3 regions of the Dickeya chrysanthemi NCPPB 402 genome follow, and region 2 is predicted to be linked to each of the others. Evidence: predicted binding sites of a transcription regulator. Region 2 holds the regulator's gene; each other region holds the start of a gene.
What was found. The regulator PhoB, encoded in region 2, activates phosphate uptake and scavenging genes when phosphate is short. The targets are predictions, from matches to a motif close to CTGTCATAAAACTGNCNNAT.
Positions count from the first base shown of each region.

Region 1: pstS (phosphate ABC transporter substrate-binding protein PstS) is a predicted target of PhoB. The motif match lies at 1,890-1,909, and genes of this name have one in related genera.
Region 3: glpT (glycerol-3-phosphate transporter) is a predicted target of PhoB. The motif match lies at 2,179-2,198, and genes of this name have one in related genera.

Region 1 covers NZ_CM001974.1:4,632,152-4,636,406, forward strand. The annotation lists gene DCH402_RS20530 (KGGVGR-motif variant AAA ATPase) at 15-1,304, opposite strand; gene DCH402_RS20535 (SAM-dependent methyltransferase) at 1,301-1,714, opposite strand; gene pstS (phosphate ABC transporter substrate-binding protein PstS) at 2,020-3,060, shown strand; gene pstC (phosphate ABC transporter permease PstC) at 3,191-4,171, shown strand; gene pstA (phosphate ABC transporter permease PstA) at 4,171-4,255, shown strand, end outside.
Region 2 covers NZ_CM001974.1:3,520,284-3,524,538, reverse strand. The annotation lists gene sbcD (exonuclease subunit SbcD) at 1-974, opposite strand, end outside; gene phoB (phosphate response regulator transcription factor PhoB) at 1,300-1,989, shown strand; gene phoR (phosphate regulon sensor histidine kinase PhoR) at 2,017-3,339, shown strand; gene DCH402_RS15425 (PstS family phosphate ABC transporter substrate-binding protein) at 3,420-4,255, shown strand, end outside.
Region 3 covers NZ_CM001974.1:250,728-254,982, reverse strand. The annotation lists gene glpB (glycerol-3-phosphate dehydrogenase subunit GlpB) at 1-351, opposite strand, end outside; gene glpA (anaerobic glycerol-3-phosphate dehydrogenase subunit A) at 341-1,984, opposite strand; gene glpT (glycerol-3-phosphate transporter) at 2,284-3,633, shown strand; gene glpQ (glycerophosphodiester phosphodiesterase) at 3,787-4,255, shown strand, end outside.

The DNA of each region.
Region 1 (4,255 bases), 1.1 Mb from region 2:
TCCTGCAACTCGAATTATTTTGGGTATATACCTTCAATTAACGTGCCGAAAATTGATTTTACTTCGGCGGAGTCTATCGTGTTTTGCGCAAATCTGGAATGTAGCGATGTTAGTGCGGAGAATCCTCTATTCCAGCGAATCGCCCATGGATAGTGAGGTGCCGATTCGTCATTCATCTCAAAGCTGAAAAGATTTTCTACTGTTTCACCCGGTGGTACTTCGTCATAAAGTGTTGAGGAAAACAATTCATAGGCGTTCTCACACAAGCCGGAAAAATAGCCCTCGCGTCGTTCGTCATCAGGAATCATTGCACCGATAAGCTGCAAACGTTCACGAATGTCAGCGGCCTTACCCGAACGGTTCCAGTGGTCAAATAACACCCGATACCCCGACCAGGTTTGCTCACCGTCCAGTGTAAACAATAGCACTGTATTGGCACCGATATCGGTAACACAACTGGAGGCGACCTCATCAATTCCTGAGCGTGAATCAATTAAAATGACATCAGGCTTAATCCTTTCTTCCAACTGATCAATCAGGCGGTGGAGCCTGTGGGACCAGCTTTCCCGGGTGCCGTTGCGATCCATTTTGGGCATCCAGGCCCTACCCAACTTGGCGATATATTCGCCAGGATTTTTGCCATGCGCGGGTATCACGTAAATGTCGCCGTCATGAGATAGCGTGCTGGTAGCCACCATGTCGGCAATCAGGTTGTTGCCATTCTCGACGAGGTCTTCCACTAGCCAGTCGGCAATACCATAAGTCGGGCGACGGTCTTCCGGTAGCAAGGCGGTAGATAAGCCTGGGGACTCAAGATCCAGATCAAGAACCATGACTTTTTTACCGGCTTGCGCCAGCGACCATGCACAAGCCGCCATCGCGGTCGAACGACCAACACCGCCCTTGATAGAAAAAAAGACGATGCGACTGGCACCGTTAGATTCTGGCGTGATCATATCCCAACGGCTTTCTGTCGCCAGTCGGTCAACCACATAGACGCCGGGAATATCATCAGCCAGTGCAAAATGGGCGGTACATTGATAAACCGACTCGACATTGGATTCGTATAAGACGGTGCCATCTGGTGCAAAGCTGTGGGGTGCCAGTTCGGCTGAAAACTGCTCGGCAATCGCACTAACTGCAGCCTGTTGTTCAGGATTGTTATGGACGGATTCAGAAACGATTAACCTGACTTTGCCATTCAGATCTCGGTTGATCACTACCGGTTGAATATGGCTGATAAGATCAGCGTAAGGTTTAAGAATATCTTTAATCTTAGGTAGCAATTCGTCAAAGGTGATCATATCGCACCATCCGTTTTAGCTTGCTTGAGTATATTTTGAACCTGCTTGGCTCCGTTGCGATGTTTTTCCGCTGTCATTTGAGTGAAATTTTGTTGATGGGTGTAGCGCTGTGATGCCCGCCAGTCATCGAACGGATTGTCGGAAGGTAGGAGATAGTCAGTAACACATCGACCGCTGCGATAAGTTTCGTATCGTAGCCAAATAGTATCAATATGCTTTTTGTCGTTGGTGTTACTGGGCATGTCTTTGTTGGTATCAAAGGGCATACCAAACGCCAGCATCAACTTTTTTAATCCACTCTCTGCCGAGAAGCCATAAAGATGATCGGCATTGGCCCAGCGTTCCTGCGTAAACAGAATTTCTGCATCTTGCCAGTGGCGTTCACAGGCGTCTTCAAAGTCGGTTGCCATGACGGTATTTCGCTCCTTGTAACCTTAGACCGATTTATTCAAGGTCTAAATAAGCATTGTGACAAGTGATTTTACCGAAACCAGAGGCTGATAGAATTATCTCTTTGAAAGTATTACATAGATGACTAAATCAATGGTTGCCTATTCCTGGTGGATATCTCCATTCCTGACTCACCTGTCACATAACTGTCATATTAAGTACATTTTACTGTCACTGAATTGACCTATTTTCTCCACCAGCAAACTACACTCTGATTAAACAATAGCTCCGGGTTTACACGTCTACGGATCCCACAGGAGGGATTATGAAACTCATGCGTACCACTGTTGCCAGTATCGTTGCTGCAAGTTTTTCTCTGACGGCGGTTTCTGCTTTTGCCGCGGCAAATCTCACTGGTGCAGGTGCGACGTTCCCCGCTCCGGTTTATGCAAAGTGGGCTGATTCTTACGAAAAAGAAACCGGCAACAAAGTTAACTATCAGGGCATTGGTTCATCGGGCGGCGTGAAACAGATCACCGCCAAAACCGTGGATTTCGGTGCTTCTGACGCACCGCTGGCGGATGACAAACTGGCTCAGGACGGTCTGTTCCAGTTCCCGACCGTGATCGGCGGTATCGTGCTGGCGGTTAATGTGCCGGGCGTGAAAGCCGGTGAGCTGACGCTGGACGGCAAAACGCTGGGTGACATCTACCTGGGCAAGATTAAGAAATGGAACGATGACGCTATCGCCAAACTGAACCCTGGCGTGAAACTGCCGGATCAGGATATCGCCGTGGTGCGCCGTGCCGACGGTTCCGGTACGTCTTATGTGTTCACCAGCTATCTGGCGAAAGTGAACAGCGAGTGGAAAGAGAAGATTGGCGCCGGCAACACCGTAAACTGGCCGACCGGTCTGGGTGGCAAAGGCAATGACGGTATCGCGGCATTTGTTCAGCGTCTGCCGGGGTCTATCGGCTATGTTGAGTATGCGTATGCCAAGCAGAATAACCTGGTGTACACCAAACTGATTTCTGCCGACGGCAAAGCCGTTAGCCCGACGGAAGGCGCATTCAGCAACGCAGCCAAAGGCGTTGACTGGAGCAAGTCCTTCGCACAGGACCTGACCAACCAGAAAGGCGCGGATGTATGGCCGATCACCTCTACGACCTTCATCCTGATTCACAAAGAGCAGAGCAAGCCTGAGCAGGGTACGGAAGTGCTGAAGTTCTTCGACTGGGCGTACAACAAAGGCGGCGATCAGGCGAAAGCGCTGGATTACGCCACCCTGCCGAAAGACGTGGTTGCGCAGGTACGTGCGGCATGGAAAACCCAAATCAAAGACAGCAGTGGTAAGGCGCTGTATTGATTGCGGTTAGCAACATCAGTTAGGTGAGTCACGCGGGGTGGATAAACCGGAAACGGGGTATCCGCCTCTGACCTTCATGGGGTTCATCCCCATTATCTGAAAGACGCAGTTACTGAAAGAAGAGAGACGTATGGCTGAGCAAAAGCCAACTATTACACCTCCGGGAAAAACTATTACACCCCCGGGAAAACAGGGCGACATTCTCTTCGGGGCGCTGGTCAGGCTGGCGGCCCTGTTAACGTTGCTGCTGCTGGGCGGAATTATCGTTTCCCTGATTTTTGCCTCCTGGCCAAGCATCAAAACATTCGGCTTTTCCTTTTTATGGACCAAAGAGTGGGATGCCCCCGCCGGGCAATTCGGCGCGCTGGTACCGATTTACGGCACTATCGTGACCTCGTTGATCGCACTGATCATCGCCATTCCCATCAGCTTCGGTATCGCGTTGTTCCTGACGGAACTGGCGCCGGGCTGGCTGAAACGTCCGCTCGGGGTGGCGATTGAACTGTTGGCCGCGATCCCAAGTATCGTTTACGGCATGTGGGGGTTGTTTGTGTTCGCCCCGCTGTTCGCCAAATATTTCCAACAGCCGGTAGGCAACGTGCTTTCCAGCATTCCACTGGTCGGCACCCTGTTTTCCGGGCCGGCGTTCGGTATCGGCATTCTGGCCGCCGGGGTGATTCTGGCTATCATGATAATCCCCTACATTGCAGCAGTGATGCGCGATGTGTTCGAACAAACGCCGGTAATGATGAAAGAATCCGCTTACGGCATCGGCTGCACCACCTGGGAAGTTATCTGGCACATCGTGCTGCCGTTCACCAAAAACGGCGTGATTGGCGGCGTTATGCTGGGGCTCGGCCGCGCGCTGGGTGAAACCATGGCGGTGACGTTCATCATCGGTAATACCTACCAGCTCGACAGCGTCTCGCTCTATATGCCGGGCAACAGTATTACGTCTGCGTTGGCCAACGAATTCGCCGAAGCAGACACCGGGCTACATACCGCCGCGTTGATGGAACTGGGCCTGATCCTGTTTGTGATTACCTTTATCGTGCTGGCCTGTTCGAAGCTGATGATCATGCGTCTGGCGAAAAACGAAGGAGCGCGCTGATGGCAAGCATTGGTATTGAAAACCGTTCTGACTCGATGGAAACCCGTCGCAAGATGCAAGCCTGGCGCCGTCAGAAAAACCGCA
Region 2 (4,255 bases):
TCGCTCAGATAATCCTGCGTGGCGATCTCGATATCCAGCCAGACGGGTTTATCGCCATGATAATCGCGGAATCCGGCCAGACGGCGTTCGATCTCCGCCAGATTGCCTTTTACCAGTTGCATCGGCTGTTCGGTCGGTATGCTCAGCGCGGTGACGTCCTGCAGTTTTCCCTGCTCAAAGTGCACCAGATAGACCGATTTCTCATGATTCAGCTCATCGAAGCTCAGCGGGATCGGCGAGCCGCTGTAACGGATGTGCTCACACTGCGCCACCCGTTGCGGGCGATGAATATGCCCGAGCGCGATGTAGTCCGCCGGGGGGAAGGCTTGTGCCGGGAACGCATCCAGCGTACCGATATAGATATCTCGTACCGAGTCGGAGGTCGCGACGCCCACCGTCGTGAGGTGCCCGGTTACTACGATCGGCAATTCCCGACCCAGTGCCGCGCGCTGTTCGCACGCCAACTGGTAACAACGACGATAGTGTTCGGCGATGGCATCCTGTAGCGCCTGCTGTTTCTGGGCACCGGATTGACCCGCCTGACTGGCAAGCACATCGCGTGGGCGTAGAAAAGGGACGGCACACAGCAAGGCGCCCGGCTCACCTGCGAGGTTATTCAGCACCAGTACCTGCTCGTTGATATCGCCCTCAAAACCGGCGACCACCCGGGTATTCAGGCAGGCCAGCAACGCACGGGATTCGTTCAGGGTGGCGACCGAGTCGTGGTTGCCGCCCATCACCACCAACTGGCAGCCGGTGCGTTGCAACGCCACCACAAATTGGTTATACATTTCACGGGCGTAACTGGGCGGTGCGCCGTTGTCAAACACATCACCTGCTACTATTACTGCATCGGCCTGATGCTGCTCAACCTGCTGCACCAGCCAGTGCAAAAACGCCTGATGCTCAGATGCACGGCTCCGTGTATAAAAGTACTGACCGAGATGCCAGTCAGACGTGTGAATAATTCGCATGAGACTCCCTGCAGGTGAGTGCAAACGATATGTTGTTTTGGCGGTGTTCATCGACAACGGCACAAAGGCGGGCACCGTAGGTTATGGCGAAACGCCGCGTCTTTATCATCGGCGATTATAGGCGTGCAGTTTAGGGCCTGTCCCATAATATCTGTATGAACGCGGCCGACCGACGTGGGATGGCGTAAAAAATAAGCGCTCCGGCTGTCTTCGCAAACGGTGATCGGGCGGCGGTTGTCGGGTGCGTTTTTCATAAATCTGTCATAAAACTGACGCATAATGCACACCGCACGCTAACCGTGACGATATTAACGGCAGGATAGATATGGCAAGACGTATTTTGGTGGTGGAAGATGAAGCGCCGATTCGCGAGATGGTGTGCTTCGTGCTGGAGCAGAACGGCTATCAGCCGGTTGAAGCGGAGGATTACGACAGCGCGGTGACCCGGCTGGCCGAGCCTTACCCTGAACTGGTGCTGCTGGACTGGATGCTGCCCGGCGGGTCCGGTTTGCAGTTTATCAAGCACATGAAACGCGAAGCGCTGACCCGTGATATTCCGGTCATGATGCTGACGGCCCGCGGCGAAGAAGAAGATCGCGTACGCGGTCTTGAAGTCGGTGCCGATGATTACATCACCAAACCGTTTTCACCTAAAGAGCTGGTGGCGCGCATCAAAGCGGTGATGCGCCGGATTTCGCCGATGGCGGTGGAAGAAGTGATCGAAATGCGTGGCTTAAGTCTGGATCCCTCTTCTCACCGGGTGACGACGGAAGAACATGCGCTCGATATGGGGCCGACGGAGTTCAAGCTGTTGCACTTCTTTATGACCCACCCGGAGCGGGTATATAGTCGTGAACAGTTGCTGAATCACGTATGGGGCACTAACGTGTATGTTGAGGATCGTACTGTGGATGTGCATATCCGCCGCCTGCGCAAGGCGCTGGAAACCAGTGGACACGACAAGATGGTTCAGACCGTTCGGGGAACTGGATACCGTTTTTCAACACGTTATTGATAGCGTGAGTCCCGGAGAAAATCTGACGTGCTAGAACGTTTGTCCTGGAAAAAGCTGGCGCTGGAGCTGGCTTTTTTTTGTTTGCCCGGTTTGTTGCTGGGGCTGATCATCGGCTATCTGCCCTGGTTTCTGCTAGCGTCGGTGCTGGCGGCACTGTGCTGGAACTTCTATAACCAACTGCGCCTGTCCTACTGGCTGTGGGTTGACCGCAGCATGACGCCGCCGCCCGGCCGCTGGAGTTGGGAGCCGCTGTTTTACGGCCTGTATCAGATGCAACTGCGCAACCGCCGCCGCCGCCGTGAGCTGGCGCTGCTGATCAAACGCTTTCGCAGCGGAGCGGAGTCGTTGCCGGATGCGGTGGTGATCACCACTGAAGAGGGCGGCATCATTTGGTGTAACCGGCTGGCTCAGCACTTGCTGAGTTTTCGCTGGCCGGAAGACAATGGTCAGAACATCCTCAACCTGCTGCGTTACCCGGAATTCACCCAGTATATGCAACAGCAGGATTTCAGCCGCCCGCTGACGTTGACGCTGAAAAACGCCCACCATGTGGAATTCCGGGTGATGCCCTATTCGGAAGGCCAATTGCTGATGGTGGCCCGCGATGTCACTCAGATGCACCAACTGGAAGGGGCACGGCGCAACTTTTTTGCCAACGTCAGCCACGAGTTGCGCACACCGTTGACGGTGTTGCAAGGTTATCTGGAAATGATGAGCGACGAATCACTGGATGGCGCGTTGCAGTCCAAGGCGTTGCACACCATGCAGGAGCAAACCCGCCGTATGGACGGGCTGGTGCGGCAATTGCTGACGCTGTCGCGCATTGAGGCCGCCACCGCTATCGATCTCAACGAGAAGGTGGATATCCCGCTGATGCTACGGGGGCTCAAACGTGAAGCCGACACTCTCAGCCAGGGGCGTCACGAGATTGTGTTTCGCGTCAACGAGCAACTGCAGGTGTTCGGCAACGAGGAGCAACTGTGCAGCGCGGTGTCGAATCTGGTGTATAACGCCATTAATCATACGCCGTCGGGTACCCGCATTGAGGTGTGCTGGCAGCAGACGCCGCAGGGCGCGCAGTTCCAGGTCAGCGATAACGGTCCGGGTATTGCCGCCGAACATCTCCCTCGCTTAACCGAGCGTTTTTATCGTGTCGATAAGGCCCGCTCACGCCAGACCGGCGGCAGCGGTCTGGGGCTGGCTATCGTCAAGCATGCGCTCAGCCACCACGACACCCGGCTGGAGATCCTCAGCGAGGAAGGCGCAGGTTCCCGCTTTATGTTCACCTTGCCAAACCGGCTGATTGTTCGCTCGGTGCTGGGGCAGAATGCCGCGAATCCACAGTTGTGATGACCGGCGGGGGCTTGATTGTCCCCGCCGCTGTGCCGAAAATAGCCGACTCTTGTCTTTCACCCCGATGGAAACCACACATGATAGCCACCCGCCGCCTGCTTGCTTTGCTGTTGTGCCTGTCTGGTCAGGTTGCGGCTACGCCGCAGGCGATGCTGGCGGGGAATCTTTCCAGCGCCGGTTCCGATACGCTGGCGAACCTGATGACTTTCTGGGCGGCGGATTTCAGCCAGCATTACCCCGGCGTTAACCTGCAGATTCAGGCCGCGGGCTCCTCGTCGGCGCCGACGGCGCTGGCCGCCGGTGCGGCGCAACTGGGGCCGATGAGCCGGTCGATGAAAAGCAGCGAAATCGAAGCGTTCGAGCAGCATTATGGCTACGCGCCGACGGCGGTGCCCGTCGCGCTGGATGCGCTGGTGGTGCTGGTCAATCAGGATAATCCGATTACCGGGCTGACGGTGCGCCAACTGGATGCCATCTTCTCGGTGACGCGCCGTTGCGGTGCCGGCAAAGCGGTACAACGCTGGCAGGAATTGGGGCTAAACGGCATCTGGCAACAGCGAGCACTGCTGCGCTACGGGCGCAATTCAGCGTCGGGCACCTACGGTTTCTTCAAACAACAGGCGCTGTGCGGCGGCGATTTTCTGTCGCAGGTGAATGAATTGCCCGGTTCCGCATCGGTGGTGCAGGCGGTCGCGGCGTCGGTCAACGCCATTGGTTACGCCAGCATCGGCTTTCGCGCCAGCGGGGTGCGGGTGCTGCCGCTGGCGGCCAGCGACACAAACGATTACGTGCTGCCGACCGCCGACACTATCCGCAGCGGGCGTTACCCCTATACGCGTTATCTCTACATTTACGTCAATAAAGCCCCGGGTAAACCGCTGGAGCCGCTGACCGCCGCGTTTCTGGACCGGGT
Region 3 (4,255 bases), 1.4 Mb from region 2:
GCCCAGTGGAGTAAGGCGTTGATGATTACCGCTGCTCTCCCCCCGCAACCATAGCCCGCAACGCGCCAGCAGGGCTTCAGCGTCCGCCGCCAATTGGCTGACTCGCGCCTTACCGATCAGAGTGTAAGGGTGATGCGGCGCCTGCGCGGCCAGTTCGTCCAGTGCGGTCAACGGCTGCTCGACCGCAGTGCCGTCCGGCAGTGCCGCCAGCAGGTCCAGCGCGCCGGACGCAAAGGTCAACGCGCTTTGTCCACTGCTCACTACGGCGCAACGTTTGCCTTGTTCTTGCAGGCGAATGCCGCAGACTAACCCCGCCAGCCCACCGCCAATAATCACCACGTCATAACGCATCGCCGCCCTCCTGTTCCGGGCGTTCGGTCAGTCCGCACAAGCCCTGATAAATCCAACTGGTAAATTCGCTTTCCCGCAAAGTGTTCCCCCAGGCGATGGGGCGCATACCTTTCCAGCGTTCGTTAAGGAACCGGCTCAGTTGCGATACCGCCTGTTGCGGCGTGGATTGCCCGAGCCGGCACAACAGACCGGCCGCACGGCAGGCACACAGTTCCCCCTGACAGGTCCCCATGCCGACGCGGGTGCGCCGGCGCAGGTCAGTCAGGTTATTAACCTGCAACGACTCCACCGCGTAACGCACTTCACCGGCCGTCACCGCTTCGCATTCACACACCAGACTGCTGTCCACCCGCTGGCCGGATACCAGCGGTACGGCACGCTGCCCGTGGCGGTAAATGGCGGAACCACGCAGCGGCGCCGATAGCGGCGAGGCGGCCTGCGGCGTATCCGGATCCGAGACTTCCGACCCCGGTAACGGTCGCGATGCCGTGGTACATGCAACCCGGTGGCCGAGTTTTTCGCACACTTTGTTCGTTACCCATTCCGCCATCAGCCGGTAAGTCATCAGCTTGCCACCGGTGATGGTGACGAAACCTTCCAGACCGTCGCGGCTGGCGTGGTCCAGCAGCACAATGCCGCGGCTGACGCTGCGCCCGGACGGGTCGTTATCGTTCGCCACCAGCGGCCGCACCCCGGCGTAAGCGCGCAGAATGCGGGTCTGCGCCAGTTGCGGCGCCAGCAGGCTGCCTTCACGGATCAGCGTGTCCACTTCCGCCGGCGTTACCGTCATGTTGTCTATCTGGTCGTAATCGATACGGGTTGAGGTGGTGCCGATCAGCGAAATGGTATCGCCCGGCACCAGAATGTCGGCGTCAGCCGGTGGCCGGCAGCGGTTAATCACCCGGTTATTGATGCGGTGGCCCAAAATCAGCAATGCGCCTTTGGCCGGAAACATGCGGACATTCAGGTCCGCGTACTCGGCGATGCGCTGCCCCCAGATGCCGCCCGCATTCACCACCACTTGCGCATAAATTTCGTTGGCTACCTGGCGTTTGTGGTCGAAAACGCGCACACCGACGACACGATCGCCCTGACGGATCAATCCGATGACTTCGTGGTAAGTCAGTACTTCCGCACCATGCTCGCAGGCATCGATCATATTGGCGGCGGTCAGCCGGAAGGGATCGACCGTGCCGTCCGGCACACGCACGGCGCCGATCAACGCCGGATTAGCCGCCGGTTCCAGCCGCAGCGCCTCTTGTGGTTCGATAGCCTGCGCCCGGATCCCCGCCCGCTGACAGGCGGCGATAAAGCGGGTTTGATAATCGAGGTCATCCTGCGGCAACGTCAGGAACAGGCCATCGGTCGGCTCGATACAATGGCGGGCGATGCGCCGCAGAATCTGGTTTTCCTCTATACATTCGCGGGCGGATTCCGCATCGGTGACCGCATAACGCGCCCCGCTGTGCAGCAGTCCATGATTACGGCCGGTAGCGCCGGTGGCGATGTCGTGCCGTTCCAGCAACAGGCAACGCAACCCGCGCAACGCGCAGTCGCGGGCCGTTCCCGCCCCCGTGGCGCCACCGCCGATAATCACTACATCCGTTTCTCGCCGCAAACCGTTGTTCGCCATTGCCGTTTTACCTCAATCCGGAGCCGTCTGCGTCTAGTGGGACATAAAACGCCGCCGCAATGATTGATAAAGAACAAAAACACTCAAAAAACGAAAATTAAATGGTGGTATGACGCCGAATATGTGATTCAAATCACTCAAAAATGAAAAATGGTTATTTCATTTGTGTTATCTAAAGCTCAAAATAGCGCCCTACGTCATAAAAGTGTAACAATTGCGCGTTTACTCACATCGAGGATTACGCGCATTCGCTACGCTGGCGAGCGTTATAGAAAATAACTATCGGGGATCGTTTATTTATGTTGAGTATTTTCAAGCCTGCGGCTCATCGCCCGCGCGTGGCGGAACATCAGGTAGACCCGCTCTACCGCCGGTTACGCTGGCAGATTTTTCTGGGGATCTTTTTTGGCTACGCCGCCTACTATCTGGTCAGAAAGAACTTCGCGTTAGCGATGCCGTATCTGGTCGAACAGGGCTTCTCCAAAGGCGACCTGGGCTTCGCACTGTCCGGTATTTCCATCGCCTACGGGTTTTCCAAATTCATCATGGGCTCAGTGTCGGACCGCTCTAATCCGCGCGTCTTTCTGCCCGCCGGTCTGATTCTGGCCGCCGCGGTCATGCTGTTTATGGGCTTCGTCCCGTGGGCGACCTCCAGCATCATGGTGATGTTTGTGCTGCTGTTCATCTGCGGTTGGTTCCAGGGCATGGGCTGGCCGCCGTGCGGTCGTACTATGGTGCACTGGTGGTCGCAGAAAGAACGCGGCGGTATCGTCTCTATCTGGAACTGCGCCCATAACGTGGGCGGCGGCATCCCGCCGTTGCTGTTCCTGCTGGGTATGGCCTGGTTCCAGGACTGGAAAGCCGCACTCTATATGCCGGCCTTTGCCGCCATTCTGGTCGCGCTGTTCGCCTTCGCCATGATGCGCGACACGCCGCAATCCTGTGGTTTGCCGTCGATCGAAGAATACAAAAACGATTACCCGGTGGATTACAGCGAAAAAGACGAACAGGAACTGACGGCGAAAGAAATCTTCATGCAGTATGTGTTCCCCAACAAACTGTTGTGGTACATCGCTTTCGCCAACGTGTTCGTCTATCTGCTGCGTTACGGTATTCTCGATTGGTCGCCGACTTACCTCAAAGAAGTGAAGCACTTCGCGCTGGATAAATCGTCGATAGCGTACTTCCTGTACGAATACGCGGGTATTCCGGGCACGCTGCTGTGCGGCTGGATGTCCGACAAAGTGTTCAAAGGCAACCGCGGCGCGACCGGCGTGTTCTTCATGAGCCTGGTGACCATCGCCACCGTGGTGTACTGGCTGAACCCGGCGGGCAACCCCAACGTAGACATGCTCTGTATGATCGTCATCGGCTTCCTGATCTACGGCCCGGTAATGCTGATCGGCCTGCACGCGCTGGAACTGGCGCCGAAGAAAGCCGCCGGCACCGCCGCGGGCTTCACCGGTCTGTTCGGCTATCTGGGCGGCTCAGTGGCAGCCAGCGCCATCGTCGGCTACACCGTAGACTTCTTCGGCTGGAACGGCGGTTTCATGGTGATGATCGGCGGTAGCGTACTGGCGGTGCTGCTGTTGATTCTGACCATGATCAACGAGAAAAAACATAAAGAAGAACTGGCGAAGCGCGCCTGATTCTGTCATCTCGTCATGGTTTACTTACCGTAAACCATGAGCATTATCCCCGCCGGTTCATACCGGACTGGCGGGGAGTTATCAACGACCTGTTCGTTTTCATCATCACCACTCACACAGCTTTTCTTTCTCCCACTGAAAAAGGACGCTGACATGATTCCTCCGTTCAAACCATTATTGGCCGGTGTCGCACTGGTGATGTCCCTCAGTGTGCTGGCGCAGACCAGCGATAAAATCGTCATTGCCCACCGGGGCGCCAGCGGCTACCTGCCGGAGCATACTCTGCCGGCCAAAGCGATGGCGTATGCGCAAGGCGCAGACTATCTGGAACAAGATCTGGTGATGACCAAAGACAACGCGCTGGTGGTGCTGCACGATCACTACCTTGACCGCGTGACCGACGTCGCCAGCCGCTTTCCCGGCCGGGCGCGCGCCGACGGCCGTTACTACGCCATCGACTTTACGCTGGCGGAAATCCGTTCGCTTAACTTCACCGAAGGGTTTGACCTGAAAGACGGCAAGCCGGTACAGAGCTACCCGAACCGCTTCCCGATGGGCAAATCAGACTTCCGCGTTCACACCTTTCAGGATGAAATCGAGTTTATTCAGGGGCTGAACCACT